2 regions of the Bacillus sp. AC266 genome follow, and region 2 is predicted to be linked to the other one. Evidence: predicted binding sites of a transcription regulator. Region 2 holds the regulator's gene; the other holds the start of a gene.
The links. The regulator LexA, encoded in region 2, represses DNA repair genes until DNA is damaged. The targets are predictions, from matches to a motif close to CGAACATATGTTCG.
Positions count from the first base shown of each region.

Region 1 (16,239 bases), on a different contig from region 2:
ATACTTTGCCGCACGTAATGATGGACTTGTTGTGTTAGATACAATTCCGAATACAATTGGGGCAGAGATGAATTTAAAACCTGGAGAAGTTATTACGAAAGTAAATGGAATCATTCCAAGAAGTACCGAAGAGTTTTATGACGCGCTTCAAACGAAGACGACAGGAGCGTTTTGTAAATTAGAAGTAGTAGATACAAATGGTGAGCTTCGTCTTGCTCAAACGGCATTATACGCCGGGGGACATCATGAATTAGGTGTTGTATTTGTTCAGCAAGAGCACGAATGGGATTCGGAAGCTATATAAAATAAAATGGAAACCTTCATCAAATATAGATGAAGGTTTTTTTAGTTTCATAGACGGATAACTTGAATAATTATTTGATAATGGTTATCATTTAGAGAGTCTTTTAATTTGGAAAAGGGAGGAAAGATATGCTACGTAAATTTTTTTCTTACTATAAACCGTACAAAGGTTTATTCGTACTCGATTTTTCCTGTGCAGTTATTGCAGGTTTACTCGAACTTGGTTTCCCGCTTATCGTAAATCAATTTATTGATAAGTTATTACCAGGACAAAATTGGACGCTTATTTTATGGGCTTGTTTCGGCTTGTTCGTAGTTTATGTGTTAAATGCAGGTTTGCAATATGTCGTTACATATTGGGGACATATGCTTGGGGTTAACATTGAAACAGATATGAGGCAGAAATTATTTGATCACATTCAAAAGCTATCATTCAGATTTTTTGATAATAATAAAACAGGTCATTTAATTTCACGTCTTACAAACGATTTAATGGAAATTGGGGAAATTGCTCACCATGGACCAGAAGATTTATTCATTGCCATTATGACTTTAGTTGGAGCATTTTCATTTATGATGATGATTAACTGGAAGTTAGCACTTCTAACATTCTTCGTAATCCCGTTCTTATTATGGTTGGCACTTTACTTCAATAAAAAAATGACAGGTACGTTTAGACGTTTATTCTCAGACGTTGCTGATTTCAATGCATGTATCGAGAACAATGTAGGTGGTATCCGCGTTGTACAAGCATTTGGAAATGAAAAGTTTGAGAAAGAGCAATTTGCTGTAAATAATGCTCGTTTCCGTACAACAAAATTAATGGCGTATAAAATTATGGCGTTAAATTCATCGATTAGTTATATGCTGATGCGTCTTGTAACACTCTTTGTATTAATATGTGGTACATGGTTTGTTCTGCAAGGTGAATTAACGTACGGTGGATTTATTGGATTCGTTTTATTAACGAATATTTTCTTCCGCCCAATTGAAAAAATTAATGCGGTTATTGAAAGTTATCCGAAAGGAATCGCTGGTTTTAAAAGATATGTAGAACTTCTGGAAACAGAGCCGGATATTGTAGATTCTAAAGGTGCAATAGAAGTTAAACATGTACACGGCGATATTCAATACAATAACATCACGTTCGGATATGAAAATAAAGAGCCGATTTTAAACGATATTAGTTTGAAAATACATGCAGGTGAAACAGTTGCTTTCGTTGGACCATCAGGGGCAGGGAAAACAACACTATGTAGTTTATTACCTCGTTTTTATGAACAATCATCTGGATCAATTCAAATTGATGGCATTGACACCAAAGAGATGACGTTATCGTCACTTCGTAAGCAAATCGGAATTGTACAGCAAGATGTTTTCTTATTCTCAGGAACAATTCGTGAAAATATCGCTTACGGAAACTTAAAAGCTTCAGAAACTGAAATTTGGCAGGCGGTAAAACGTGCTCAGCTAGAGGACTTAATTTACTCGCAATCAGACGGTTTAGATACAGTTATTGGTGAGCGTGGTGTGAAACTTTCAGGAGGACAAAAGCAGCGCTTAGCAATTGCCCGTATGTTCTTGAAGAACCCGCCAATTTTAATTTTAGATGAAGCAACTTCTGCGCTAGATACAGAGACAGAACTTGCTATCCAAAAATCACTTGCAGAACTATCTGTTGGCCGTACAACATTAGTTATCGCTCACAGGCTTGCAACTATTAAAAATGCAGATCGCATCGTCGTTGTAAATAAAGACGGTATTGCAGAACAAGGTTCACATGAGGAGCTAATCAAACGAGGCGAGGGTTACAGCCGATTGTATGAGGCGCAGTTTAGTTCGTAAATATAATTTCTGCTGAATTAGTGCACCATAAGTAAGTGGAAATCTTATTTGGGAGGCTACAAAGCATGATTGTAACAACAACTTCTACAATTCAAGGGAAAGAAATTATTGATTATATCGATATCGTTAATGGCGAAGCAATCATGGGTGCGAATATCGTGCGTGACCTTTTCGCTTCTGTCCGTGACGTTGTCGGTGGTCGCGCAGGCGCCTACGAAAGTAAATTAAAAGAAGCGCGCGACATTGCAATGGAAGAGATGAAAACTCTCGCAAGACAAAAAAATGCGAACGCCATTGTTGGTATCGATGTGGACTACGAAGTAGTTCGCGAAGGAATGCTAATGGTTGCGGTGAGTGGGACTGCTGTCCGTATATAAAGTGAAAAGCCGTGCTGGTGCACGGCTTTTTGTTGTTATTGTGTCTAACATGATAGGTAGGGTGATATTCTATGTCGAAGCCTCGATATTTCTTGGGAAATGTGGAAGGTCCCGTCGATATATGGGGAAGACATTAGAGCGCTTCTTTACACTGCCGAATTCGAACTAATAATTTTTCGTATTCTTGTTCGAGAAATGTGATGTCATCATGCTGATTTGGGATAGAAATCCGGCTGATGATTTCTGTTAATTTTGTTTGTAATCGCAATAATTCTTGTTCAGTAACGTTTACAGAAGCTTGGGTGGTTCTTTTTGTGTATTGCTCGTAATTGCCGTGGAATATTCTTGGTTCGCTCTCATCTATTTGTAGAATATGGTTTGCAACAGAACGAATAAAGGCACGGTCATGGCTAATGAAAAGTATTGTACCAGGATACTCCTGTAACATGCTTTCTAATTCTTCTTGCGTTGCCAAGTCTAAATAGTTTGTCGGTTCGTCGAGCAGAAGCATATTATAGTTTCCTAAAAATACTTTTGCGAGTGCAACCTTCATGCGTTCTCCACCACTTAAGATGTGCACAGGTTTATGAACATCTTCACGGCGGAATAGGAGCCGTGCAAGTATTGTTCGAACGAACGATTCTGTATAGTTTGTTTCTTCTAGAACGTTTTCTAAAATTGTTTTATCTGTTTTTAAAATAGATAATGTTTGTTCAAAGTATCCAATTTTACAACTTTTCGAAAGCTGAATGCCACGCTCGTTCGCGAGAAGCATTTTGAACAAAGTTGTTTTTCCGCTTCCGTTTTCCCCTAAAATAGCAAGTTTTGCCCCAGGGACAATTGTTCCATTCATATTTTTAAATAATGTGCGATCCCCTATTTTCTTCGTTGTTTTATTAAATTGAACAACTGCTTTACTATGAATTGGTGTGTGGTATTGTACGTCAAACTGAGCTTGAGAAAAGTCCTTCGGTTTTTCTTTCTGTTCCAACTTTTCAAGGCGTGTTTCTAGTGCTTTCGCTACTTTGCTAACATTTTCTTGCCCATGAGCCCCGCTGCACTTATAAAGTTTAGATTCAGATGAACTGAACCGTGTTGGGATTTTTGTCATGCTAGAAGCACGTTGCTTTCTTTGTGAAATTGACTGTTCTAACCGATTTTTTTCTTGTATATATTGATCATATTCTGCTTCCTTTTGTATTCGCTCACGTTCTTTTTGCTTTCGATAGTTTGAATAATTACCTTTATATTCTTGAATAGTACCGTCTTCAACTTCGATGATTTTTGTACATATGGCATCTAAAAGATCACGATCATGCGATATTAAAACAAGTGCACCTTTATAAGATAAAAGTGCCTTTTCTAATTGCTCTGTACCGAACATATCTAAGTGACTTGTTGGCTCATCAGCAAATAGAATGCCTGCATCTTCTTCGAGGGCATGGGCGATCTTTAGGCGCATTCGTTCACCGCCGCTCATTGAATTTGCGACGTTTGAAATATTCCATTTTCCTTTAGCGAGGGAAGAAGCGGTTTCCGGTATCCCCTCGCTAAGCTGTGGAATGATGGCGATAGAACTATGATGAGTTACTGTGCCTTTGTCAGTTTCTATTTCTTTACTTAATATTTGTAATAACGTAGATTTTCCAGCTCCGTTGACTCCGACAATCCCTATACGATCGTTTGCTTGAATTTCTAGTGATGGTAACGTAAATATGGTGCGATCACCAAAGCTCTTTTCGATATTACGTGCGATTAAAATAGTCATAAAAAAACCTCCCTAGTTTCACTAGAGAGGATAAATGTCGCCCTTTAATGTAAAAATCGTACATAAATAAACGATTTTTTACATAATCGTATCGAAAGAAAGTATCGACAAATGGACAGACTAATCCTCTGCTAGTTTTCATCATTTTTGTTCACTATTTGTGATGGATGAAATAAATAAGAGAATTAGAACTTCATTGGTCAAAGTACCTTCCTTTCATAATATTATTTTTATTGTATGCGCATACAAATGGATTTGTCAAACTTATTTCTGTGTGCTATTTTTGAATTTATTATTATACAATTGTGCTTTTGCCAGCGCCTCAGCATCGTTCTTGATTTCATCTAGTCCATTCGCATCCCCAATAATATACCCTTCAAATGATGAACCAACAAAATCAAAGATATATTGAAACTGGGCGATAAGTGGCAATGCTTTCAGTTTTGGACTGTCTCCGCCAACGATGACAACGTACATTTTTTTGCCTTTCATTTTTTCTTTGAAATGAAGAGATTTATTACGCAAGCTTTGTGACCAGCGATCAACGAAGTTCTTCATGTGGCCGCTCATTCCGTACCAGTATAGCGGTGTAGCGAAGATAATCGTGTCGTGCTCTAGCATGCGCTCGATTAACTGCTCGTAGTCATCATTTACAGGTTGAAATCCTTCTACATCATGGCGCTGATCTATGATTGGGTGGACGATATGATCACGCAAGTAAATTTGTTCTGTTTCAATCCCATCAATCACCATATGTGTTAAAGCTTCCGTATTTCCGTTTTGTCTTGAACTGCCATGTATAACAAACATGTAATCATCCCTTTTCTTTTGCTTGTTTTAGGAGTGAAACGTGTTTTTGTAAATTCGTTTGAATGTTGGAAAGTAATGTGATTTGCTTCGTTACCTCATCAAGTTTGTCTTCGTAAAGTGCAAGGATACTACTACACGGATTTTCGTAAAGATGGGGCTCGATTTCAAGGCAACGTAGCATTCGTTCTGTTTCTTCTAAATTTAAGCCGATTTGCAAGTACATTTGAATCAGCTCTACTTTTTCGATTGCACTTTCATCAAAATCACGGTAGCCATTTGCTAGGCGTTTCGAAGGGAGTAATCCCTTTTCTTCATAATGTCTTAGTGCCCTTTCGCTAACCCCAGTTTCTTTTGATAACTCTCCAATTCGCAATGCGTTTCACTCCTTTTACATGTATTGTAAACCTTCACACTAATGTGAAGGTCAACTCTGTTTTTTCGCAAAAGAATCTACGTGTTTTAAAAAGACTTGAATAGCTTTAGACGGGATAAAATATTTGCCGCGCACGATGGAGAATGGACGGATTAGCTCTTCGTTCGGAACAGGGATGTGGAATAGTTCTTTTGCTAATAGTTCTTTTCGAACAGTCCAATCTGAAAGGATGGCGATGCCAAGACCGGCTGCAACGGCTTCCTTCACGCTTTGAATACTGCTAAATGTAAAGAAGCGTTTCATTTTTAAATGATGTTGGTGTATAAATCGATCGCTATAGGCACGTGTGCCAGAGCCGCTCTCCCTTAATACCCAGACTTGGTCTTGCAATGCATTTTCGTTAATCCCCTTGATATGGAGCAATGGGTGGTTTGGCGGGACGACGAGTTTCATTTCATCTTGCATAAAAGTTTCAACATCTACGTCAGCGTACACGACTTGGCCTTCCACTAAGCCGATATCAATTTGATTAGAGCGGAGGCTTTGCAAAACTTCTTCCGTATTGGAGATAAATGTATGAACTTCGACGTGTGCATTTTCATTGGCAAAGCGCGCAAGTATTTTTGGAAGTAAGTATTCGCCAATTGTAAAGCTAGCGCCGATGCGAAGTGTTCCTGTTACGACGTTATGCAGCGCATTAATTTCCTGTTTTGCATCTTCATAAAGTGAGAGCATCTGCTTTGCGTGTATGTATAATATGTTTCCAGCTTCCGTAACTTGGACGTGCTTTGGGGAGCGCTGAATAAGTGTAGTCCCAAATTCATTTTCCAAGTTGCGAATGTGCATACTAACGCCAGGTTGTGAAAGGTTTAATAGTTCCGCAGCACGCGAAAAATGTTTTTGTTCAACGACAGTAACAAAGATCTTTAAAATGTCGACGTTCATTTGTTAGGCCCCTTTATTTTTGCTTTTATTTTATCATAAGTATTTCTGATGATAGGGATTCAATATTGATATTAAACTTATTATTAAAACTCTCTTATAATGTAACTAGAAAGAACATGCATGTTCCAATACGATTATTGGGGTGGTACAAAGTGGAACAAACACTTGTTATACAAAAGAAGAAGGGCTTTGGATTTTCGCAAGGTATTGGGATTACGTTATTAATCGCAATCGCCGCGAAATATTTAGCAGAGCTTCCATTTTTAAATATTATGGGACAATTAGTAATCGCTATTCTAATCGGGATGGTTTGGCGCGCGGCAATCGGGATTCCTCAAGAAGCGATAGTGGGAACGAACTTTGCGAGTAAGAAGTTGCTACGCTTTGGGATCATCTTACTCGGAATGCGGTTAAATCTTGTAGATATTGCGAAGGCGGGGCCGAAAGTATTGGTCATCGCAGCGGTTGTTATTACATTTACCATTTTCGTTGTATATGGATTAACGAAAGTATTTAAAGTAGAAAAGAAACTTGGGATTTTAACAGCATGCGGGACGGCAATTTGCGGTGCGGCAGCGGTCGTGGCAATTGCACCGCAAGTGAAAGCGAAAGATGAAGAAACAGCAGTCGGGGCAGCAATTATTGCAATTTTAGGTACAATATTTACACTTATTTATACGCTATTATACCCAGTACTTGGCTTCTCACCCTACGGTTACGGGGTGTTCTCAGGGGCGACGCTGCACGAAATCGCTCACGTTATCGCTGCTGCAGCGCCAGGAGGTAGCACGGCTGTAGACATCGCGGTTATTGTGAAGTTAACGCGCGTAGCGATGCTTGTGCCAGTAGCGATTTTAATTGGATTATGGTTTGGTAAGAGCGAGGAAAGCAAGGAAAAAAGATCGTGGCGCGACCTTCCGATTCCTTGGTTCATCTTCGGATTTTTAGCAATGAGTGCGGTGCATTCGATTGGGATTATCCCAGAAGTTGTTGCCGGATATATTGTAGTAATTGCGTACATGCTTATTGCGATGGCAATGGCAGGACTCGGTTTAAATGTAGAGTTTAAAACGTTCCGCAAATTAGGAAGTAGGGCATTCGTGGCAGGATTGATTGGCTCGGTTTGCTTATCTGTTCTTGGGTACGTTCTTGTATATGCATTAGGATTTATGTAGCAAAAAAAGAGGCATCTTATAGATGTCTCTTTTTTTACCTTTTTTTGTAAAGATATCTTTACTTTCGAAGGTGGAGCCTATGGGTGTGAAAAATAAAATTAAGGAATTACGAAAACAACATCATATAACGCAAGTGGAAATGGCAAAGGCGATGCAGGTGACGCGGCAGACGATTGTGGCGATTGAAAACCATCATTATAATCCGAGTCTAGAGCTATCCCTAAAAATCGCCAAATATTTTGGGATGAAGGTAGAGGAAATATTTACGCTGGAGTAAGGGGAGAGAAAATGAACGACACTAAAAAGTTGTATATCGCTACTGTCTTAGGATTATGTGGAGGGGGACGTTTTAGTTCGTATTATGGACCCATCCATACCGATGTTATCGCTTATAGTTAGTAATATTTTAGCAATTGTATTTCTGATATTGTATACGAATTACAAAAAGCGGAAGTACAAAAAAAGAACTTCCAGATATAGATGAGCGGGTAAATGAAAATATAAAAAAGTATGTAAATGTTTCATTTATATTCGCATTTCTTTTGCTTATTGTTTATATTGTTGCAAGCAAAGCGATAGGGCGAATTACTATACCGATTCCAGAAATATTCATTGTATGTAGTTTCTTATTTGCTGGTAGTCTCATCATAGGAGTAATGGCGGGAAAACGAGCATAACGATAGGAGGAATGAAAATGCAAGATGAGTTTGAGAGATTTCAGTCGGATAAAGCGTTTAAATATTTAGGGTTGTTTTTAACAATGAGTTTAGCGGTATGGAGTTTGTATAATTTAATTGTTTATGGAAATGCGGGCATGCCGTTTGTTTTATTTGTATTAGGACAGTTTGTTTATTTCTTTGTGAACTATTGGCCGAAATGGAAATATAGAAATCAAAAAGAGGCTGATCATGTATGAGTAAGTAAGATATTATACGGTTCATAGGAAGTTTGCTTTCAGCGGGTCTTGTTTTAAATGTGAGTTTAATGATTTTAAGTATTACGTGGGGAACGATCTTCATATCGAATGTAGCACTAGTCATTTTATATGGCATTTCGGAATATAGAGAACAGAAGCGTTTGAAAGAAGAGAGTACCGTCAATTGATGAGCGAGTTGTGAACAATATGAAGTCATATTTTACGATTTGTATTACAAGCTGCGTTTTTTTGTTCATTATGTATCTTTGTGTAAATAAGTATTTAGATAGGCAAGTAGTACATGTAAATGAGTTATTATATAGTGCTATTTTTGGTTTATTAATAAGTATGGCATCGACGAGTGTGTTAGCAACAAGGAATAGATAGAAAAAGGGGAACTGGGATGGGATTACCGGTATTATGTGTCGCTACGGCTATTTTTGCTTTGTTTTGGGGAATACAAAACTTCTCTCGTAATCCAGTGCCAAGTGTATGTATTATGATTGGTGCTGTAGGTTTATCATACTATTTATTAATTTTAGCGCATTATCATAAAACAGCAACAAGTGTTGTTGTAGGGGCAATTATTTTATTTTGTGGGCGTGCTATACAAAAGGGGTTATTTCCATAAAAGCTGTTTATACAAAAGGTATAAATAGCTTTTTGTATTTTTTTTACAAACTACTTGAAAGTTACGTTACGTCACCTTTTATAATGAAGGAGAAGAGGTGATGGAGTTGATTTCAATTCAAGAACTAACGAGGGAAACAGGGGTTACAGTAAGGACGTTACGTTATTATGATCAAATTGATTTATTAAAGCCGAGTGGGAAAACTGATGGAGGACATCGGTTATATAGCGAGAGAGATGTTGTTCGTTTGCAGCAAATTTTATTTTTAAAAGAAATGGGTTTTTCATTAAAAGAGGCTGCGAATATGTTAGTAAAAGGTGAGCTTAACTTAAAGGATTCTCTTGAAAAACAACTTCGGTTTGTACAGGAAGAACAAAAGAAATTCAATCGGATGGAGCGTGTTTTACAAGCTGTTGTTTATTCGGTAGATGTGGAAGGAGAACTTGATTGGAAAGTTATGTTTGAACTTATTCAGCTTTCGAAACAGTCGTCTCGTATACGTGAAATATTTCAAAATGAAGTATTTTCAAAGGGAGAACAAAAGTTGCTTCATAATTTGCCGAACATGAGTGAAGAAGACCCGAATGTTTTAGAATGGGTAAATTTATTAAAGCAACTACGTAACTTTATGAAAGACGGTAAGGAAGCATCATGTGATGAGGTACAAGGCGCAACAAAGGAATTAATGCAGAAGTGTTTAGAGATGGCAAATGGTGATGAAGCATTTTTAGATAAATTGTGGGAAGTAAGAAAGTCAAAAGAAGATTCACAGAAAATGAGTATGTATCCAATTGAAGAAGAGCTTCTATTATATATGGATGAGGCTTTTCGTATATATGACGAAAGGGAGAGGGATAAATGAGTATACTTGCAGAATATCGTTGGTATTTTTTAATTGGGGCAGAGATTGTATTTTGGTTATCGGCTATCGGATTCTTTTTACTAAGGTATGGATTTCGCTTGAAAAAGGCAAGTTTTATTATGGGGATTGTGCTACTTGTAAATGAAGTGTTTATTTTAACTTTAGGAGTAGTGGACTACTATCAAACAGGGAAGTTCTCTAATTTTCAAATCATTACGGTAATCATTTTATTATATGCAGTTTTTTATGGGAAAAAGGATTTGAAGAAATTAGATATATATGTACAAAAATTAGTTGCGAAGTGGCGGAATGAACCGGCACCTATTATCGAAGAACCAATTGAAGTAGCAGGGATGGCGCATGCGAAGCAGGAAATAAAAAATTGGATTTTACATCTTATTTTGTTTATTGCTGTTCATATATTCTTTTTCTTCATGTATGGGCTTATTCCAGTAGAACAGTGGGGAAATTGGTTAGAGTCAGGAATCGTTTTAAATAAAGCAGCAAGCCGTGTAAGCCAAGTATGGGCTATTATTCTTTTAGTGGATACTGTAATTTCATTTTCATATGTTATTTTTCCGAAGAAGGAGAAAGGAAACAAGAAGCTACTTTCATAGAGGAAAGTAGCTTTTTTCTAGTATACCAATAGTTTGTATAGGAGAGGATAACGATAGGAAAAAGAACAGGTTTTATATGCTTATTTCTCTTTAGTTTAGTAGCATGTTCACAACCTAACAGTGCAATTGATAAGAAGAATGATGTCGTTGCAGAGGGGGCGGAAATTTCTAATCTAGATAAATTCGAGAAGTTCATTTGGAATGTGGAACAAGGGAAAGTTGATAAAATAAGAATTGTACAGTATACACATGAAGGTGATCCGATTTTTCAAACGTTAGAGCATAGTGAGAAAGATATACTTTATGTGTTAGATAATAGACGAGATCAATTTGCTGGTGACCATAAAGGGTTACATAAAGATAGTTGTAAAAGGATTGTTAAAGAGCAACGTGAATCAGAAACGGCATATAGGTTAATAGATTGTACGAATGAAAATGGGCGCAATGGATATGACTTATTATATGTACTTAAAAAATAGAGTTAGTAGAGGAAGGAAGTATTTATTCCTTCCTTTTTCTATATATAACTTGTCGAAAACTTTACCGAATATCTGTTCGTTTTTTTTTAGGTTTTTTATGGGCATTCGTGGTAAAATAATAATACAGATTTTTATGAGGAGGTCGGTTTTTAGTTGGAACATCCATTTGAAATTATCTCAGAGTATTCCCCGCAAGGTGATCAGCCGGGAGCGATAGAGAAGCTTGTAGAGGGAATTAATAGTGGAAAGAAAAAGCAAGTGTTGCTTGGAGCGACAGGAACGGGTAAGACATTTACGATTTCAAATGTCATTAAAGAAGTGCAGAAGCCAACACTTGTAATGGCTCATAATAAAACGTTAGCAGGACAGTTATATAGTGAGCTGAAAGATTTCTTTCCTAACAATTCTGTGGAGTATTTTGTTAGTTATTACGATTATTATCAGCCAGAAGCGTACGTACCACATACGGATACGTTTATTGAAAAAGATGCGCAAATTAACGATGAAATTGATAAATTACGCCACTCGGCAACGTCTTCTTTATTTGAAAGAGATGATGTTATTATCGTTGCGAGTGTTTCGTGCATATACGGTTTAGGTTCTCCGGAAGAATACCGCGAGTTAGTTGTTTCGCTTCGAGTTGGTATGGAAAAGGACCGCAATCAATTGCTTCGTGAACTTGTTGATGTACAGTATGGACGTAATGATATTGATTTTAAGCGTGGTACATTCCGTGTGCGCGGAGATGTAGTTGAAATCTTCCCCGCATCACTTGATGAGCATTGTATTCGAATTGAATTTTTTGGGGATGAAATAGATCGTATTCGAGAAGTAAATGCATTAACGGGTGAAGTATTAGCAGAACGTGATCATGTAGCAATCTTCCCGGCATCTCACTTCGTTACACGTGAAGAAAAGCTGAAGGTCGCTATTGAAAATATCGAAAAAGAATTAGAAGAGCGTTTAAAAGAATTAAATGATAACGGTAAGTTGTTAGAGGCGCAGCGCATAGAACAGCGAACGCGTTATGATTTAGAAATGATGCGCGAGATGGGCTTTTGTTCAGGGATTGAAAACTATTCCCGTCATTTAACACTTCGTCCAGCAGGTTCAACGCCGTATACGCTTTTAGATTATTTTCCAGAGGATTTCTTAATCGTTATGGATGAGTCGCACGTATCGGTTCCGCAAGTAAGAGCGATGTATAACGGGGACCAAGCACGTAAGCAAGTGCTTGTTGATCATGGATTCCGTCTGCCATCAGCTTTAGATAATAGACCGCTCACGTTTGATGAGTTTGAAGAGAAAACGAATCAAGTTATTTACGTTTCGGCAACGCCAGGACCGTACGAGTTAGAGCAGTCACCGAAAGCAATAGAACAAATTATTCGTCCAACAGGGCTTTTAGATCCACCAATTGATATACGACCAATTGAAGGACAAATAGATGATTTATTAGGAGAAATCCATGACCGGATTGCGAAAAATGAACGTGTATTAATTACGACTTTAACGAAGAAAATGTCAGAGGATTTAACGGACTATTTAAAAGATGTAGGAATTAAAGTGAATTATCTTCACTCTGAAATTAAAACATTAGAGCGTATTGAAATTATCCGTGATCTTCGCCTTGGTAAGTTTGATGTACTTGTCGGTATTAACTTATTACGAGAAGGATTAGATATTCCAGAAGTATCACTTGTAGCTATTTTAGATGCTGATAAGGAAGGGTTCCTACGTTCAGAGCGTTCATTAATTCAAACAATTGGTCGTGCGGCGCGTAATGCAAACGGCCGCGTTATTATGTACGCAGATCGCATAACGAGATCAATGGGAATTGCAATTGAAGAAACACAGCGTCGTCGTAGTATACAAGAAGCTTACAATGAAAAGCATGGTATTACGCCGAAAACGATTCAAAAAGGAGTACGTGACGTTATTCGTGCGACAACAGCAGCTGAGGATACGGAAATATATGAAGCAACACCAGCTAAGAAGATGACGAAAAAAGAACGTGAAAATACAATTGCGAAAATGGAAGCAGAGATGAAAGAAGCAGCAAAGGCATTAGATTTCGAGCGTGCAGCTGAATTAAGAGATTTACTATTAGAATTAAAAGCGGAAGGGTGAAAAGAGTGAGTAAAGATTTTATTGTTGTAAAAGGTGCTAGAGCGCATAATTTAAAAAATATTGACGTAACCATTCCGAGAAATCAGCTTGTTGTTGTGACGGGATTGTCTGGTTCGGGGAAATCATCGTTAGCATTCGATACGATTTATGCAGAAGGGCAGCGTAGATACGTGGAATCTTTATCTGCGTATGCGCGCCAGTTTTTAGGGCAAATGGATAAGCCGGATGTTGATATGATTGAAGGTTTATCTCCAGCGATTTCAATTGATCAAAAAACGACGAGTCGTAATCCTCGTTCAACGGTTGGAACGGTAACGGAGATTTATGATTATTTACGTTTATTATTTGCACGAATTGGTACGCCGATTTGTCCGAATCATGGAATTGAAATTACATCACAAACAGTGGAACAGATGGTAGACCGTGTTCTTGAATATCCTGAACGTACGAAGTTGCAAGTGTTAGCGCCTATCGTGTCAGGGCGTAAAGGTGCGCATGCGAAAGTATTAGAAGATATTAAGAAGCAAGGTTATGTTCGTGTGCGCGTTGATGGAGAGATGCTGGATGTATCGGAAGAGATTACTTTAGAAAAAAATAAGAAGCATTCAATTGAAGTTGTTATTGACCGTATTGTTGTGAAAGAAGGAATTGCAAGCCGACTTGCAGATTCACTAGAAAGTGCTTTAAAGCTTGGCGGGGGCCGAGTTTTAATCGATGTAATGGGAGAGGAAGAACTTCTATTTAGTGAACATCATGCTTGTCCACATTGTGGTTTTTCAATCGGAGAATTAGAGCCGCGTATGTTCTCGTTTAATAGTCCGTTCGGCGCGTGTCCTTCTTGTGATGGACTTGGATCGAAGTTAGAGGTAGATTTAGAACTTGTTATTCCGAACTGGGATGTATCATTAAATGAACATGCGATTGCTCCTTGGGAACCGACAAGTTCACAATATTACCCGCAATTATTAAAATCTGTGTGTAATCATTACGGCATCGATATGGATATGCCGGTGAAAGATATACCGAAGGATTTATTTGATAAAGTGCTGTACGGAAGCGGGGAAGAGAAGCTTTATTTCCGCTATGTGAATGAATTTGGTCAAGTAAAGGAAAATGAGATTTTATTTGAAGGTGTTATTCCGAATATTGAGCGTCGTTATCGTGAGACGAGTTCTGATTATATTCGTGAGCAGATGGAGAAATATATGGCAGAGCAAGCTTGTCCGAAGTGTAAAGGTGGACGCTTAAAGCCTGAGAGTTTAGCTGTTTTCGTTGGTGATAAAACGATTGCCGATGTAACGAAATATTCTGTTCAAGAAGTACAGGAGTTCTTCTCAACTGTTGAGTTAACGGAGAAACAACAAAAAATTGCTCATTTAATTTTAAGAGAAATTCAGGAACGTGTTGGGTTCTTAGTGAACGTCGGTTTAGATTATTTAACGTTAAGTCGTGCCGCAGGAACTTTATCAGGTGGTGAGGCGCAGCGTATTCGTTTAGCGACACAAATTGGTTCTCGCCTTACTGGCGTACTTTACATTCTTGATGAGCCTTCTATTGGTTTGCATCAGCGTGATAATGATCGTCTTATTCGTACATTGCAGGAAATGCGTGATTTAGGAAATACGTTAATTGTTGTTGAGCATGATGAAGATACGATGATGGCTGCTGATTATTTACTTGATATCGGACCTGGTGCAGGTATTCATGGTGGTCAAGTTGTATCAGCAGGTACACCAGCTGAAGTTATGCAAGACGAGAATTCATTAACTGGGAAATATTTAAGCGGTAAAGAGTTTATTCCGGTACCACTTGAAAGACGTAAAGGTGACGGACGTAAAGTGGAGATTGTCGGTGCGAAAGAAAATAACTTAAAGAATGCGAAAATGTCATTCCCTCTAGGAACATTTGTAGCAGTAACAGGCGTATCTGGCTCTGGAAAAAGTACGATAATTAATGAAGTACTATACAAATCATTAGCTCAAAAGCTATATAAAGCGAAAGCAAAGCCAGGGGCTCATAAAGAAATTAAAGGTCTTGAGCAGTTAGATAAAGTGATTGATATTGATCAATCACCAATCGGGCGTACACCACGTTCAAATCCGGCGACATACACTGGCGTATTTGATGATATTCGTGATGTATTTGCGCACACGAATGAAGCGAAAGTACGTGGGTATCAAAAAGGACGTTTCAGCTTTAACGTAAAAGGCGGCCGTTGTGAAGCGTGCCGTGGTGATGGAATTATTAAAATCGAAATGCATTTCTTACCAGACGTGTATGTTCCGTGTGAAGTTTGTCACGGTAAACGTTACAATCGTGAAACGTTAGAAGTGAAATATAAAGATAAGAATATTTCTGAAGTGTTAGGGATGACAATTGAAGATGGGGTAGAGTTCTTTGCTAATATCCCGAAAATTAAGCGTAAACTTCAAACGCTTGTAGATGTAGGGCTTGGTTATATGAAATTAGGACAACCAGCTACGACGTTATCAGGTGGTGAGGCGCAGCGTGTGAAATTAGCTTCTGAATTACATCGTCGTTCTACAGGGCGTACGTTATACATTTTAGATGAGCCAACGACTGGCTTACATGCACATGATATTGCACGCCTTCTAGAAGTGTTGCAACGTCTTGTTGAGAGTGGTGAGACGGTACTTGTAATTGAGCATAATTTAGATGTTATTAAAACAGCTGATTATATTATTGACCTTGGACCAGAAGGCGGAGACAAAGGCGGACAAATCGTTGCTTCCGGAACGCCAGAGCAAGTAGTGAAAGAAGAGCGCTCTTATACAGGTAAGTATTTAAAAGAGATTTTAGATCGTGATAAAGCAAGAATGAAAGAGAAAATAAAAGAAGTAGAGTTATCACAATAAGTTGTTAATAAAAACCGAGTGGGAATTGCACTCGGTTTTTATTTCACTAAGGAAAACTGGTAAGGTTGTTAGTAGGTATACAAGCATGAAGGTTAGAATAAGTTGATATAAGTGTATGTATGTTACTTGCGT
Region 1 covers NZ_CEEDEC010000004.1:220,627-236,865, reverse strand. The annotation lists gene AC0IXC_RS18290 (PDZ domain-containing protein) at 1-304, shown strand, start outside; gene AC0IXC_RS18285 (ABC transporter ATP-binding protein) at 433-2,148, shown strand; gene AC0IXC_RS18280 (YbjQ family protein) at 2,214-2,525, shown strand; gene abc-f (ribosomal protection-like ABC-F family protein) at 2,659-4,293, opposite strand; gene AC0IXC_RS18270 (flavodoxin family protein) at 4,558-5,103, opposite strand; gene AC0IXC_RS18265 (MerR family transcriptional regulator) at 5,108-5,476, opposite strand; gene AC0IXC_RS18260 (LysR family transcriptional regulator) at 5,528-6,421, opposite strand; gene AC0IXC_RS18255 (YeiH family protein) at 6,574-7,596, shown strand; gene AC0IXC_RS18250 (helix-turn-helix transcriptional regulator) at 7,676-7,873, shown strand; partial or broken gene AC0IXC_RS18245 (hypothetical protein) at 7,885-8,273, shown strand; gene AC0IXC_RS18240 (hypothetical protein) at 8,291-8,512, shown strand; partial or broken gene AC0IXC_RS18235 (ATPase) at 8,581-8,899, shown strand; gene AC0IXC_RS18230 (hypothetical protein) at 8,916-9,143, shown strand; gene AC0IXC_RS18225 (MerR family transcriptional regulator) at 9,244-10,005, shown strand; gene AC0IXC_RS18220 (hypothetical protein) at 10,002-10,622, shown strand; gene AC0IXC_RS18215 (DUF4362 domain-containing protein) at 10,670-11,101, shown strand; gene uvrB (excinuclease ABC subunit B) at 11,255-13,231, shown strand; gene uvrA (excinuclease ABC subunit UvrA) at 13,237-16,107, shown strand.
Region 1: the regulator LexA is predicted to act here: its motif matches at 11,167-11,180, upstream of uvrB (excinuclease ABC subunit B).

Region 2 (16,239 bases):
ATTAAAATGATACCTAATAAAATAATTCCCACACGAGACCAATTACGTGAACTAAGTGCAAAAATTAATGGCGTACCAATACCACCTGCTCCAATAACACCTAAAATCGCAGCGGATCGTACATTAATTTCAAACCTGTATAACGTATACGATAGAAAATCCGGTAACACTTGTGGTAATACGGCATACCAAAGTATTTGAAACCGATTTGCACCCGTTGCTATTAACGCTTCCGTCGGTCCCTTATCTATATTTTCAATTCCTTCCGAATATAGTTTCCCTAACATTCCGATAGAGTGTAACCCTAAAGCTAGAACTCCGGCAAAAGAGCCTGGACCAACAGCTTTTATAAATAAAAGAGCCATAACTAATTCAGGAAATGTACGAACAAAACTAAGTACAAATTTCCCAGTTCCTGAAGTTAATTTTCCACTACTCATATTCGTTGCCGCCCAAAAAGCAAATGGAACAGATAAAAAAGCAGAAATAAATGTACCTAATATCGCAATTGCCAACGTATCAATTAAACCGTGTAATAAATCTTCACCATCTGGCAAAGATACATACGACCAATCTGGGTTCAATACGCCTGTCATAATTGCTTTTGTAATTTCTCCCGCCGTATTCTTTATTCCCTCTAACGGGACTCCTGAAAAGGCCCATACATATACAACTGTAAGTGCTATAAAAATAATCCAGCGATATATACTCGGTTTCTTCGGTTTTGGTACGATTATCGTCGTTTTACTCATTATAATTTCCCCCGCAACACTGTACTTATATAATCAATTAGCAATACAACAACAAGGGTATAAATAATAATAGAAGCAGTTTGTTGATATTGTAAAAATCCAAGTGTACGATCATAATATAATCCAATCCCACCTGCTCCTACTAAACCTAGAACAGCTGCTGCACGTACATTCACCTCAAATGTATAAAGTACATAGGAGACGAAGTGCGCTTTCACTTGCGGAATGACCCCATAAACTATCCATTGCACCTTATTCGCTCCTACAGCTGTCATCGCTTCTAATGGACCTGGATCAATTGATTCAATTGACTCATACAATAATTTCGCTACGAGTCCAACGGAGAAACAAGTAAGAGCCAAAATACCTGGAAGTGGTCCTATTCCAAAAATCGCTACAAAAATAGCCGCTAATAATAAATCTGGTATTGTTCGTATAAAATTTAAAATCAATCGAGCTGGACTGTACAAAAATACACTAGTAAATACATTACTTGCCGCAAATAGTGCAAGTGGAATGGCTAAAATCGCCCCTAAAGTCGTTCCAATAATCGCCATACGTAGTGTATCTAACATTGCTGTTGTAATAATTTGAAAATAACTCCAATCTGGTGGCACCATTTCCTTCAATAAATCCATCATATTTGGAAAACCAACTACTAGTTTTGAAAATGATGCGTCGACCTGTACACTACTACCCCACAACAGTAAAATAACTAAAATAACCGTTAACATATGTTTCAATTTACTCGGCGGCTTCGGTATCGATTTCGAATATATCGTCACTTCATTCATTTAGCTGCCACCTCTAATAATGCGCTTTTCTGAGCTACGTCCCCATAAATTTCAGCGAATTTTTCATCCGTTGCCTCTTCTACTAATCCATCAAAAACAATTTCACCAGCATGTAATCCAATAATACGAGTAGCATATTGCCTCGCTAAATCAATAGAATGTAAGTTTACAATTGTCGTAATTCCAAAATCTTCATTAATTTTCTTCAAATCATCCATTACTTGCTTTGTTGTCAGAGGATCTAACGAAGCAACAGGCTCATCTGCCAATATGATTTTCGCTTCTTGTGCCAATGCTCTAGCAATTGATACACGTTGCTGTTGTCCCCCTGATAATTCATCAGCTCGTGCATATGCTTTTTCTGAGATATTCACTCTATTCAGCGCCTGGAATGCAAGCTCCACGTCCTCTTTCGGAAACAGACCTAACGTTGTACGCAATGTAGAATGATATCCAACCCGCCCAGCTAATACATTCTTCAGTACCGTTGATCGCTTCACAAGGTTAAAGCTTTGAAAAATCATACCAATATCTCGGCGCATGCGTCGTAATCCTTTTCCTTTTGCAGCAGTAATAGACTCCCCTTCAATAATGATTTCTCCTTCTGTGATTTCATGAAGGCGATTTACCGATCTGAGAAGTGTTGATTTTCCAGCACCGGATAGCCCGACCATTACAACAAACTCACCTTTTTGAATTTTCAAGTTTATATTATTCAATCCTTTTGTACCATTCGGATACACTTTGGAAACATTTCGAAACTCTATCACACATCTTACCTACCTTCTATGTATTATCAATAACTGAAAAACGGCAAACTAACTGAAATCACACACTTTCCAGTTAGTCGCCATTTCCATATGTATTATTGCGTTTTCACTTTCTTTCCATATTCACGAACGATATCAAATTTACTATCATCAGATTTAACGTATCCTTCATGTGAGTATACTTCTTTAATGATTTTGTGCCCTTCCTCATTCTTTCCTATTTCAATGAAAGCATCCTGTAATTTCTTGCTCCACTCTGCATCTAAATCAGAACGTACAGAAATCGTATCGTTTGGAATTTTCTCCGTAAATTTTACTATTTTCGTTTGATCGAATATATTCGGATAATCTTTTTTTACAATATTGCGAGCATCTTGGAATACAACAGCTGCATCTACATCACCATTTAAAAGAGCAATAAGTGACTGATCATGACCTTTTAATGTAACAGGTTTCACATCCTTTAGCGGATCGATTCCCTCTTTTAACAATACAGCCGCAGGCCATACATAACCCGCTGATGATGTTACATCTTGATAGCCAATTTTTTTACCTTTTAAATCTTTTACACTATTAATATTAGAATCTTTCTTAACAACAAACTCTGATTTATAAACATCTACTAAATCCTTTGTCGGAGCTCCAGTTTCATCATCTACCCCAAAACGTTGCGCCTGTAAAATTACGTTTGCAGCCTTTTTCTCATGCGCTAACACATACGCTGTTGGAGGTAAAAAGCCTACATCTACTTGCTTAGATGCCATCGCTTCTACAATTGTATTGTAATTCGTTGAAATACTAACTTTTACCGGAATGTTTAATTTATCACTTAATAGCTTTTCCAATGGTTTTGCCTTCGCCTCTAACGTATCTGCATTTTGAGAAGGAACAAATTGAACATTTAGTGTCTTCGGTACATAACCTTTTTTCGTATCTTCATTTTTACTTGCACTTGATTCCTTCGTTCCACATCCACTTAATAATCCTGCTGCTAGTACAACTGTTGTACTCATTGCAAAAACTTTTTTCAACATGTTAGTGCCTCCATTTTTCGTTGTTATAAAATAACCTTCCATAAACATGAAGAAATATATCACATATTTTTACAAATAATTGCTTATTTACAGAATCTTTACACATTCTATACATTCACATTAAAATTCTTTTCATATATTTGATATGATTAATTGAAAGATAACTATAGAAAAGGTGAATGGTGTTGAATCAAAATCAAATTGTAACTTTAAATATTTTATTAACAAGCGATGTACATGGTACTGTGTATCCAATTCACTACCAAGATAACTCCAAAGCAGAAATTGGTTTAGCTAAAATTTCTACTCTCATAAAAAAAGAACGTTCTCAAAATGCAAACGTTCTTCTGATTGATAACGGGGACTTCATTCAAGGAACACCATTTACTTATCATTACGCTACATACGAAAAAGATATGGAAAACCCAATGTCCTTATTAGCCAACTACTTAGAGTATGACATTGCAATTATCGGAAATCATGAATTTAATTACGGAATGGATATATTAAATAATGCTGTGGCTACTGCAAATTCCCCTTATCTATCAGCAAACATTTTAGATAAAAACAGAAAAGAACCTTATTTCGGGAAACCATATATAATAAAACATATTGAATCAAATATAAAAATTGCTATTTTAGGGGTGACAACGCATTACATCCCCCATTGGGAACAAGCACATCATATTAAAGATTTACAATTTGAAGATGCATTTGAAACAACAAAAAAATGGGTTTCTTACATCCGTAAACATGAAAAACCAGATTTACTAGTCGTAGCCTATCACGGGGGATTTGAACGTGATTTACAAACCGGAGTACCGACTGAAGTTTTAACAGGTGAAAACCAAGGATATGCAATGTGCCATGAAATTGAAGGCATAGATATTTTACTAACAGGCCACCAGCACCGAGAAATCGCTCACACCGTGATTAATGGTGTAACAATTTTACAGACCGGATGCAATGGACACTCAGTTGGAAAAGTAACAGTAACATTCGAAAAAGCAGAACAAAAATGGGTGAAAAAAGAGAGTTATTCAGAGTTATTGCCCGTACAAGGAATTGCGGCAGACCAAGATGTTCTTTCCTTGGTTGCCAATTATGAAGAGAAAACACAAAATTGGCTTGATAAACCTATTGGAATAATTTATGGGGATATGCAAATTTCCGATGCTATGCAAACACGTTTGCAAGACCATCCTTTTATTGAATTCATAAATAAAATACAGATGGATATAGCTAATGTTTCAATTTCTTGTACAAGTTTGTTTCATAATACATCTCCAGGTTTCCCGAAACATGTAACAATGCGTGACATCGTTTCTAATTATATTTATCCAAATACATTAAAAGTAATTAGAATAACCGGAGCGGATATAAAAGATGCTCTCGAACTCTCTGCTTCTTATTTCACATTAAAAGCAGATGGAACCATCATCGTAAACCCTACCTATATAGAACCAAAACCACAACACTATAATTACGATATGTGGGAAGGGATTTCGTATGTATTAAACATTTCAAAACCAATTGGAGAGAGAGTAGAGTCTTTGCAGTATAAAGGCGCTCCTCTTAATATGAATGAAGAATATGACGTTGTTATGAATAATTATCGTGCAAGCGGTGGCGGGAACTTCTTTATGTTTCAAAATAAACCAGTAGTAAAAGACATACCAACAGATATGTCTGAACTTATCGCTAACTATATATTGAAGCATAAAAGGATAGAAGCAACAAAAAATGAAAACTGGAAAGTTATTAAATAACAATTTTAACAAATAAAAAAAGATGGGCTATGCCCATCTTTTAATTTAATTTTGCATTATCCTGCTTTTTTAAAGCTTTTAATTTCGCCGGTGTAACGTCCGTGCCTTCTTCGTTAACGACTTTAATTCCTTTTAATTCGTTTAACATATTTTGACGAAATCCTTTTAAATATTGTTCACGAAGCGATTGGCGCTCACGTTGTTCTTCTTCAGTTAAGCCTTCAGCTTTTGCTTTTTTCGCTAAGAAGTTAATGCGTTCAATGAGTTCTTGACTTGGCATCTCGAATCCCCCTTCTACTCAAAACTGATTATTATCATACAATAGTTAGTCCTCTTTATCAAGCAATTGCTTTGTATATTCTACATACCTTCGATGTACAGTTGCTTTTGAAACATCATGACCAAAACCACGAAGTGTTGCTGCAATTTCTTCAAAAGTTAATTCATTCCGGCGCAAACGTACAATTTCCTCAATTGGCACTTCTTTTTTCTCACGTCCTACGCTTAAATGACGATTTTTCAAATTATTTTCTGGACGAAATCCTTTCTCCACTGCTCTTTGCATGCCACGTTTAATTTTTAAATTGTGGATCTTTCTTTGATACTCTTCAACGATCCCAATTATATTTAGCACCATCGAATCAGAATCTGAAAGCTGTAATTCACCACTATGCGTGTGCGTATAAACTTTTATCCCCTCTTTATGTAAACAATGCATTAATGCAATCTTTGCATTTCCTCTACCAAGACGCGTTTCATCTTGTATAAGTAGTACATCAACTTGTTCATCTCGAATTGTATCTAGCACTTCTAATATGCCATCACGTTCAATTGTATAACCGCTAGCCTGCTCCTCAATTACCTTTGTAACATCCATTTGATAGCGCTCAGCTAAATGCAATAATTCATCTTTTTGACGCAATAATGATGTTTCCTGTTCTTCTTTTGTTGTGCTCACACGTGCATAAATAATTGCATTCATTTTGAACCCTTCTTTCTCACTATATTTTCCTTATAGTGTATCATAAATTTGCCTTTCGTTCGAACTTATGTTTGTAGAATGTTTTTTCGCATGTTATACTTAATAATAAGAAAAATGAAAGAAAACGAGGTGTTAGAAAACATGGAAAAGTTAACGAAACGCCAGCAAGACATTCTCGACTTTATTAAGCTAAAAGTACAAGAAAAAGGATATCCACCTTCCGTACGTGAAATCGGTCAAGCAGTCGGCCTTGCTTCTAGTTCTACAGTGCACGGACATTTATCACGACTAGAAGAAAAGGGATATATTCGACGCGATCCAACAAAACCACGCGCAATTGAAATTTTAGGTGACAACCGAACGGAAACACAATCTGTTATTCAAGTTCCAATCATCGGAAAAGTTACTGCCGGTTTACCGATTACAGCAGTCGAAAGTGTAGAAGATCACTTCCCACTTCCAGCTAGTATCGTTGCTGGAGCAGATCAAGTGTTTATGTTACGCATTTCTGGAGATAGCATGATTGAAGCCGGTATCTTTGATGGTGATTTAGTTGTTGTTCGCCAACAACAGTCTGCATACAACGGTGAAATTGTAGTTGCTTTAACAGAAGATAACGAAGCAACTGTTAAACGTTTCTATAAAGAAAAAGATCATTTCCGTCTGCAACCGGAAAACTCTTCACTAGAACCTATTATTTTAAAACAAGTGTCAGTTATTGGAAAAGTAATTGGCGTATATCGTGATTTACATTAAAAATAATAAAAAGAAGATAATTCCCTTATTTATATAGGTAATTATCTTCTTTTTATATTTTGATAGATTTCCGTTCATTCAAAAGAATGCGTTTCATTAATTATTAACGCGTTTCAATAGTAACATCTCCAGCAGCGGTTTTACCGCTAATCTTTTTACTACCATTACCAATCGTTATATTTTTATTGTCTTCATTAAAAATTGTCACGTCTCCAGCAGCAGTTTGCCCAGTTATAACTGCATCTTGTGGTTTTTCCAATAAAGTAATATCTACATCTCCAGCAGTTGAACTTACCTCTAAATCATATTTAGAATCATGATCAATAATATCTATATCCCCACTAGCCGTTTTTGCTGTTACTTTCCCTATTACTTTTTTAAAATTCACCTCACCAGCTTTTGTAGACCCCTCCACACTCTTTGCTGTTACATGTTTCAAATCCACTTCTCCGGCGAGTGTTTCAACACTTACGCGGTCACTTTTCACATTACTTATTTCTATTTGTCCAGCGGATGAATTTACTTTTATCTCTTGATAAGAACGTTCAGGTACTAATATAGTCAATGTAGGCGTTTGAAATCCGAAATTGTAAAATGAAAAATCAAATGAAACACCTTTTTCTATTTCCCCTATGATTTTTAATGTATCACCATCTTCAGCAATACGAATCTCCTGTTTACTTACGTCTCCTTTTTGCTTTACATAAAAAGAGGAATCAGGAGATTTTTGGACAACAATATCTCCAGCATCTAACTTAACTTCTACATTTTTTAGCGTTTCGTTTTTAATTACGTCCTCTTTATCTCCTTTTTCTGCAGTTTGTACTGCTTTTTCATATGTTTGTGAAATCCCTATTACTCCAATAATGATACAAGCGATAGCTACTAATAATATCTTTTTCATCATCTACTCCCCTTTTATCATTTTGAAGTTCCAGACTACATAGCGTACACATAATCTTTTAAACCACTTCGTACTATAATAAGCTACAATACATAACAACAAACCTACTCCGACAAACGTTATACTAACGAAAAGATCCAACCATATAAAAGTGCCCATAAATACTTTTACAATAACGAAAAATGGTGTCACTACACTAGCAATACCACCGACCCAAAAAGAAAATATAAAAGCTATAATTGCAACTAACGGGCCTAGCACGATAATAAAATTAAACAAACTAAGTCCAACCGCTGCCATGACAGCTCTTGTCACATTTGAAGTCGACGGATCTTTTTTCATTTCATCAAATCGATACATCGCAAGTAAGTCTTTCGCAATTACTTTCGGAGAGCCAAGACCCTTTATTATTTCTGATTCAGTTTTCCCTTCTTCTACCCCAAACTGAAAGTGCTCTTCATAATCGAATAAAATATCTTGTCTCTCTTCTTCTGGTAACTTTCTAAGATGACTTGATAATTCTTTAAGAAACTGCTCTTTACTCATCCCATTCCACCCCTTCAATAATTTCTTGAACACCTTTAGCAAAATCACGCCACTCTGTTACTAATAACGTAAGTTGCATCTCCCCTTGCTCTGTTAGTTGATAATATTTACGGGGCGGTCCTTCCGTCGATTCTTTTAAATACGTTTGAAAATATCCCTCTTTCGTTAAACGACGTAATAACGGATATACAGAACCTTCCGATATTAAAAATTTATTAGAGATTTGCTGTACAAGTTCATAACCGTAACTATCTTTACGTTTCACTAGTGCCAAAACACATAGTTCTAACACACCTTTTTTAAACTGAACGTTCAAGGACAATCCCCCTTTCTCATTTTAGTACTGTTCAATAAACGGTAGCTATTTTATCCATAATATACCACTTAGTATTATTTATTGCAAGGTACTGAATTATATTTATTCCCTAAATTTAGAAAACACAAATATAAAAGCCCGAATAAGACCTTTTGTAACTGACCATTATCCGGGCTATCATTCAACTAGAATTACAATAATACAAGATTTCATTCAATCTTTCTCCTCTATGAACCCACTTCCATTTGCGACCCTAATAAATTTCGAAATACACCTTTTCTCTCTTTAGCCAATTGATTAAATTCACCTTTTTGAACAATTTCACCTTTTCCTAAAACAATAACTTGATCTGCATTCCGAATCGTAGATAACCGATGCGCAATAACAACAATAGTCATCGTTCCTTTCAACCTTTCTATTGCTGATTGAATTTTTACTTCATTTTCAGTATCTAATGCACTCGTAGCTTCATCTAATACTAAAATGGATGGTTGTCTTAAAATAGCTCGAGCTAGTACAAGTCGTTGACGTTCACCGCCTGAAAGTCTCACTCCACGATCTCCAATGAGAGTATCAAGCCCTTTTGGAAGCATTCGTACAAATTCAGCTGCCGCCGCAAAATCTAATGCAGTCCAAATTTGTTCTTCACTCGCATTCGGCTCAATCATCAATAAATTTTCTCTTATGCTTGCATTAAATAAAAAAGGATCTTGTGGCACATAACTAATAGCCCGTCTCAATGACAATAAATTTTCACTTGTAAGAGGAGTTCCATCTATTAATACTTGACCTTTCTCTGGCTGAATCAATCCCATTAAAACATCGATTAATGTGCTCTTCCCAGCTCCCGAATGTCCCACAATAGCCGTCATACTATTGATTGGTATTTTCACATTAATATTTTGAAGTGCATACAAATGCTCCTTCTTATTATATCGAAAATAAATACCCTTACATTCAATACCCTGCTCTATACAAATCGGCTTTATATGTTTTTGCTGATGTATATCCTGCATTTCAACTGCTTCATTACACTCTTCTTGTAATTCCCATAAAGATTTAAAAGCAGGAATACTTGCAGCAAGCTGTTCTAAATTTGACTGAATTGTCATAAATCGTGGCCATAGTCTCGAAAAGATGAGTATGATTAATAGTAATTGGGTAGGTTGAGCTTTAAATATACTTACTGATAATAATATAAAAAATGCAATTAAAATAGCCATTGAAACTTTATAAAACAATTGAGAGTTCGACCTTATTCTCATATACTCCATTTGTTCATTACTCATCTTTTCTGTTATAGATTGTAACCAATCTATACGTGATGCTTCCAAAGTATTACTCTTTATATCTTTAATTCCATTAAAATGATCTGTTATACCAGAAAGATAGTCTTGTGCTAATTTCGAGGTCTTACCGCCTAGTATTCGTGCTTTTTTTATAAAAGCACGAGAAGCTACTAAGAATAATAAGCCAAAGACCAAAACAAATATAGTTATTTGGGGAGATAATAAAAACGCAAGCCCCACCTGTATGAATGTAAACAGAATAACAGCTAACAATTGTAAAATTAAATTAACCCCATAACTTACGCGAGCTAATTCTGTAGTTAATATATTTATTAGATTTGTTTTCCTTTTCTCTAAAAAAAAACTCCACTTCGCTTTTAGAATCATATTATATGTTTCTATTCTTAATTCTCGTACAAAAGCTTGTTGCGTTCTCGCATCCCTTAGCGTTATGTTTCGTTGTAATAGATTTTGCCCTAACACTATTAGTATATATATACCTAAAATAGAAATTAGACTTGTTGTTTTAGGGAAATCCTGCAAAAATCTATAAACAGGTGCAATAAAAGCAGTCTCCTCGCCTATATTAATTATTCCAGCCATACTTATCATAGGAATTAATAAAATAATACCTATCCCTTCAAGTAAACTTATTAAAACCATACCAAACAAATTCACATACAGAATTTTCCCTGCAGAAGAATATAATTTCTTCATAAAATATATAATATGATTCATCGATGTTCCCCCTATGACAAAGCAAGCTTCTTTGTTTTCCTCCAAAGACATAGAAACGGACGTAAAGGAAAATATAAAAAATGAAGGAATTTAGGTAACGGCAATGTTTTTGCATCAATCGGATAAGGATAGAGTTGGCTCATAATAAATAAAATTTTTTGCTGATTAGACATCAGTGAAAATAAATGCCTACTATGATAAGCAAGTACTTCTTCAGGAACAGGATCGGTATGCAAGTTTATCATTTGCTTGAAATAAAACAGCGCTTCTTGAGCTAACTGCTTTGAACGTTTTTTCGCTACTAATTCCATCATCCTCTTATCTAATCGTGCACCTAACATTTGAGATGCCAAAATTAATGCTTGTCCTCCTAAATGAAACATTTGATATTTTCTCATTAATTTGTTAATCTCACTCCAGTTAAGATCTTGATTGACAATTTTTTTTATATCCACTAACCAGCGCAATCTAGACCAACCATGTCTAGCACCATGAGAGACAAGAAATAAAAATAAATCTTCCTTTCCTAACATATATACCGAATTACTTGTAAGTGCACTTTTTCTCTTTCGCTTCCAAAGCTCTTCAAACCCAGGTTCCTTACCCGGTCCAGGATTTAACCTCCAATGAATTTCAAGTTTGATCCGCCTTGTTGGATGGAAAAATGTTATATGGTGATGCCTCCATTTCCAATCACTTAATATCGTTTGAATATAATCATCTTTCACATATCCTTGCTCTAAAAGTAGTTTTTCTACTTTTTCTAATTTTTGAACAGGAATGAGAACGTCCAAATCACAAGATGTTCGTAAAGAAATATCTCCATATAAGTCCTGAGATAGTACAGGTCCTTTTAGAAACATCGTACGAATCTCATTTTCATTAAAAAATTTATTTATTCGTTCCATTTCAGCACTTAAATAAAGCATTTGAAATGTATTATTTCTATATTTTCTATTTAAAGTTTGTACAACATGTGAAGGAATTCGTTCCTCATCTACCTGTTTAAGTTTTTGATAAATCACCGGATAAACACGATGATGCATGGCTTGCTCAAGAAAAACCTCCCAATCAATATCTGTGAACCATTCACTACTATAAGTTTGCAGTGTTTCGTCATCTTGTAACTTCAAAATTGTAAAAAGAAGTTTCAATTCCTTAGACATGAACTCTACATTAAGACCAAAATCTTTCTCCATTTTATTCTCCTTTAATAGTGTCCTCACTTAACCTCTTTGCAAATGATCCAACGACAGTAAATTTCTCCATTCCTTCTGATCCAGTAACATAAAAAGAACCGCTCCGTAACCATGCATGCGCAATTAATTCACCATGACTATCCTTAGCAGTTCCTAAATAAAGAGTACTCTCAATGTGACGTTTTTCGAGCATTTTCATCCCAGCTATAGCTTTAACAAGGCATTGACTTTCCCAAAAAGTATAACGACTCATAATAGAAATAGCTTCAGACACCTTCTTTAGTGTATCCCCGTGTGGCTGAATTTGAGCAACTGATGTTTCGTTCATGTAATCCCCTAAAGAAGGTGCAACTTTGGAAAAGGTAATACTTTTCAGTACACGTGCCCATCCTAAAAAAATAAAAGCCTCTAAAAATAAGAGCTTTGTTTTCATGTTCAGTGATAAAAACATCCTTAACCTTTTCACAATATTTATTAATCCCTTCCTAACAGTTCTCTTGAAATTGCGAATCTATCTATTAGATTGATCTTTTATTTGAATTAAACCTTCTTGAAATAAACACTCTAAAAAGGAAAGAACGTGCTCTTCACAATCTTTTCGTTCAATATCATAGTTAGATACTAACATAGTAACAAGCTGATTAATTATTACTGGATTTTCAATAAGCTCCCATATTTCTCCGCCTATTTCACCCAAGTTATAGTAATTTCCTTTTTGGACATTTAACATAACTTTTTCTCCATCCATATCGCTTACTATATTACCCTTACTTTGGACAACGTTATGTTCTAATGATATTTTTCTCGAGTGGACAACCATCAACCATACTCCCTTTCTGTATAGTATTTAAAATAACTTCCACAAGCTCATGCGCTGTAAATCTTGAAGCCGGGCGGCTTACTTGAAACATTTCCATTCCACTTGCAATATCAGATGAAGTTTCAAAATGCCATTCCATCAATCCTAATTTAGAAATCAAAGAGCTCCTAAAAGTATGTCGGTATAATTTAAACAGACGTGTAAGCCCTTCTATCTGAGTCATCTCTATATCTTTCCCCTGTGTTTTTACTAATTCAATAACACCAGCAAGACGTAAAGGCTCAGGAAAAAATTGAGAATTCACAGGAACAGCATACTTCGTTTCCCTTTCAAACAAAGAGCTATATTGCGTTATTCCCATTCCAAACTCATCTAAACTTTCTTTCCATAATTTTTGTTGTGGGTAAGATGGATGGACTATTGGGGTATTCTTACATAAAAGAGACACAGCGACTATATCATCACTTAAAAATTGGTATCCTTTACTTAAAAAAGCCGAGGCTAAAGTTGATTTTCCGGCTCCTGAATCACCAATTAGAGCATATGCTTTCCCTTCTATAGCAATTACGCTTCCATGCAACGGAAGTACTTTGCGTTGCATTAAAAGTGCACCCATACAAGTCCCCAGAATATATAGTCGGATTTTATTTTCTTCCGCCCCTGGCATAGGTGAAAAAATAATTTTCTCGCCCGCTTGGACAGAAAATATTGCAGTCTGAGGAACATGAAACATCACTACATCATCTTCCACTACAATTGTTTTTTGCTGTTCTTCGCTATATTTATCCCATTGTTCAGATAAATCCGTTATTTCAATTTGAACATCCGCCATTTCTTTCTTTTCATTCAGCTGAGACAATTCGGGTAATGGGATTTCACTTACTATTTTTAACCCGAAGGCTTTGTATAACACATTCTCCATAGAATTGATCATCCTATTCACCCCACATTGTCAATTTTTTGAAAGCTCTTATATAACAAAGTTATATAAGAGCTTATTTTCCAGTGACTTAACTATACTTCACCGGATCATCTGGATCAGGTTGAATCGAGTCAGGATATTTATGTCCAGGCCCCGCCATAGTCATATTAATATTAAGTACTTCTAATACAGGTTGTTTCCATTCCTTTTTCATACGTATCACCTCCTTTCATATTGATTTTTTTATAAATCGATAGAAGATTAAGCTGCGCATTAAAACTCTAAAATCTAGATCAAATGCATACTCTGGTCGAGGTTCTTTACAAATTTTCGAGATAGCTTTCTTAATTACCTCTACATTTAGAAATTCAGAGATTATTGGATCTACACTAAGTTCTTCAACTTCCTCAATGAATTCATTCCAAAAAGGAGCCATACGGTAAACACCATCTGCACCTTGAACACCCCGAACCCGTTGATTTAATCGTACTTTATCAGGAAGTAAATTTTTTGTAGCTCTCCGAATAAGAGATCGATCTACACCATTTTGAACATACTGTTCTTCCGGGACTGACAAACAAAATTGAACAATCCGTAAGTCATTTGTAGGATCGCGATCCCATAAAGCATAACGTAACGATAATTTCGTTTCATACGTTCCATTTATGCTCCAATAATATGTTTTTTCAAACTGTTCTCTTTTCATGTCATATGCATTTGAGATAGAGGTACCTGTTATATCAATATCCTGTTCTTTGAGTCTATCAAAAACATTCATTTTTTTTGCAAATTCCGGATTGATTATCCTAGGAAAAACATCTTGTTCCTCTGAAGAAAGTAACTGATGTAAAAATGGAAATGCCTTTCTTTTTACCACTTCAAAAACACGTGATTTTTTCACGCCTAGATTTCTACTATACAAATATAGTTCACGATAAAAACGCATCCAATGTAGCTTTTTTAACAACATTGCCTGATAATCTAAAATAGGCCCCCACGATACTGTCCAATTACCTCTTTGACCACTAAGGAGTACCCCTATTCCATGCTGAGATGCTTTTTCATAAACTCCACTCAACCAAAAAGTATTCTCAAAAAATTTATATGGCATCTCCATTGTTTCCAGCCAATCATCAATTTCCGATAGTGGGCTTCTCTCCGGCAGTTCTAAATAATAATCCTGTATATTCCCTACATGCTTTACAGTTGATTGAATAAATGGTCTTTCGTCGGCTATCCTACCTTTGTGTGTCCAATCTACAAACCCTTCTACTGGGACATAGCTAAACGTATGTAATTTTTTATTTTCAGCACGTAAATCCTTAGCAGCAAAGCTAACGACAGAACCAGAGTCTAGCCCTCCGCTCAAATGAGCTCCTACTTTGTGATGTGTTCTTAAACGTGCCTTCACTGCACTTTGATACACATCTCGAAATGCCTCTTCATACTCTTCATTTGATTTTAAATTAAGCATTTTCCCAGTAGTTGGTGTATAGTATCGCGAAAAATTAACTTTGCCATTCTTTACCGAAATAGTGTGTGATGGAGGCACCTGTTCTATATATTTATAAACTGTTTGCTGTGAATCTACTGATTCGAAATTTACAGGTATAGCTAAAAATTCAGCAATCCACTGCTCATTCAATTTTTTCTCAACATATGGTAGAGTAAATAACGGATTTATAATAGTGCAAAAAGCAAACTTTTCCTCACCACGATAAAAATAAAGGGTTCGGCTTCCCGAAAAATCTCTGGCTCCAAAAAGGGTTTGTTTTTTCTCATCCCAAATCATAAAGGCAAAATCGCCTACCAAATATTTTGGAGTCGCTTCCCCCCATTTCTGATAAGAGAGTAAAATCAACTCACTATCTGTCATGTTTTTTCTATCTGCATAATTCACTTGTAATTTTTCAAATAACTCATTACGATTATCAATAATAGCATCTACTGTAATTGCCAGTTGCTTTTCGTAATTATAAAAGGGTAATTGTTCACCAACAGATTCTGGTGTGATCCACTGTGCGTGACATCCTAGAAAAACATTTTCTTTATGCCATATTTGAATATCATCAGCAGGGTACTTTTGTAAATCACTCATTAATCGTGTGCCATGTTCAATTGATACAGGTTCATTAGTAAAGTGAATAATACCAGTTATAGCGCTCATTTCTTCCTCCTAATATATAGAAAGTCACTACAAATACTATTTATATATTAAATTCGTTAAACATACCCCTTTATCATTCTTTTTAACGAACAAAGTTATTTGTTTTATTACTTTCTGAATTACATGCTTTAATTTACTTACAGACTAAGATATAAATATTTAAAACCTATAATCATCTCTTTTTTATATCAATTGAAACTGAATGTTCCCAAACAATCCCCTTTGGAATTCACTATAAAGAACAAATAGTGCTACATATACAAATCTAATTCCAATTTTACTTACTTTTCTTTTAATTCTTCCATTCTACTGCTTTTAAAATGCTTTGAATTACCCTTTGTTGATCTTCAGCTAACATATTAGATCCTGAAGGCAAACAAATTCCACTTTGAAATAAGGAATGCGACACATCTTCATTTTTACTATGCGGATAATACTTCTTCTCTTTAAAGAGCGACTGCATATGAAGTGGCTTCCACAT
Region 2 covers NZ_CEEDEC010000009.1:29,174-45,412, reverse strand. The annotation lists gene phnE (phosphonate ABC transporter, permease protein PhnE) at 1-752, opposite strand, end outside; gene phnE (phosphonate ABC transporter, permease protein PhnE) at 752-1,546, opposite strand; gene phnC (phosphonate ABC transporter ATP-binding protein) at 1,543-2,316, opposite strand; gene AC0IXC_RS26155 (phosphate/phosphite/phosphonate ABC transporter substrate-binding protein) at 2,412-3,350, opposite strand; gene AC0IXC_RS26150 (bifunctional metallophosphatase/5'-nucleotidase) at 3,536-5,119, shown strand; gene AC0IXC_RS26145 (DUF896 domain-containing protein) at 5,160-5,399, opposite strand; gene AC0IXC_RS26140 (YneB family resolvase-like protein) at 5,445-6,101, opposite strand; gene lexA (transcriptional repressor LexA) at 6,243-6,857, shown strand; gene AC0IXC_RS26130 (DUF4097 family beta strand repeat-containing protein) at 6,961-7,764, opposite strand; gene AC0IXC_RS26125 (DUF1700 domain-containing protein) at 7,765-8,307, opposite strand; gene AC0IXC_RS26120 (PadR family transcriptional regulator) at 8,300-8,623, opposite strand; gene AC0IXC_RS26115 (ABC transporter ATP-binding protein) at 8,851-10,650, opposite strand; gene AC0IXC_RS26110 (nucleotidyltransferase domain-containing protein) at 10,662-11,849, opposite strand; gene AC0IXC_RS26105 (lasso peptide biosynthesis B2 protein) at 11,851-12,324, opposite strand; gene AC0IXC_RS26100 (lasso peptide biosynthesis PqqD family chaperone) at 12,361-12,669, opposite strand; gene AC0IXC_RS26095 (aldolase) at 12,632-13,603, opposite strand; gene AC0IXC_RS26090 (paeninodin family lasso peptide) at 13,680-13,805, opposite strand; gene AC0IXC_RS26085 (lasso peptide isopeptide bond-forming cyclase) at 13,821-15,758, opposite strand; gene AC0IXC_RS26080 (aminotransferase class I/II-fold pyridoxal phosphate-dependent enzyme) at 16,051-16,239, opposite strand, start outside.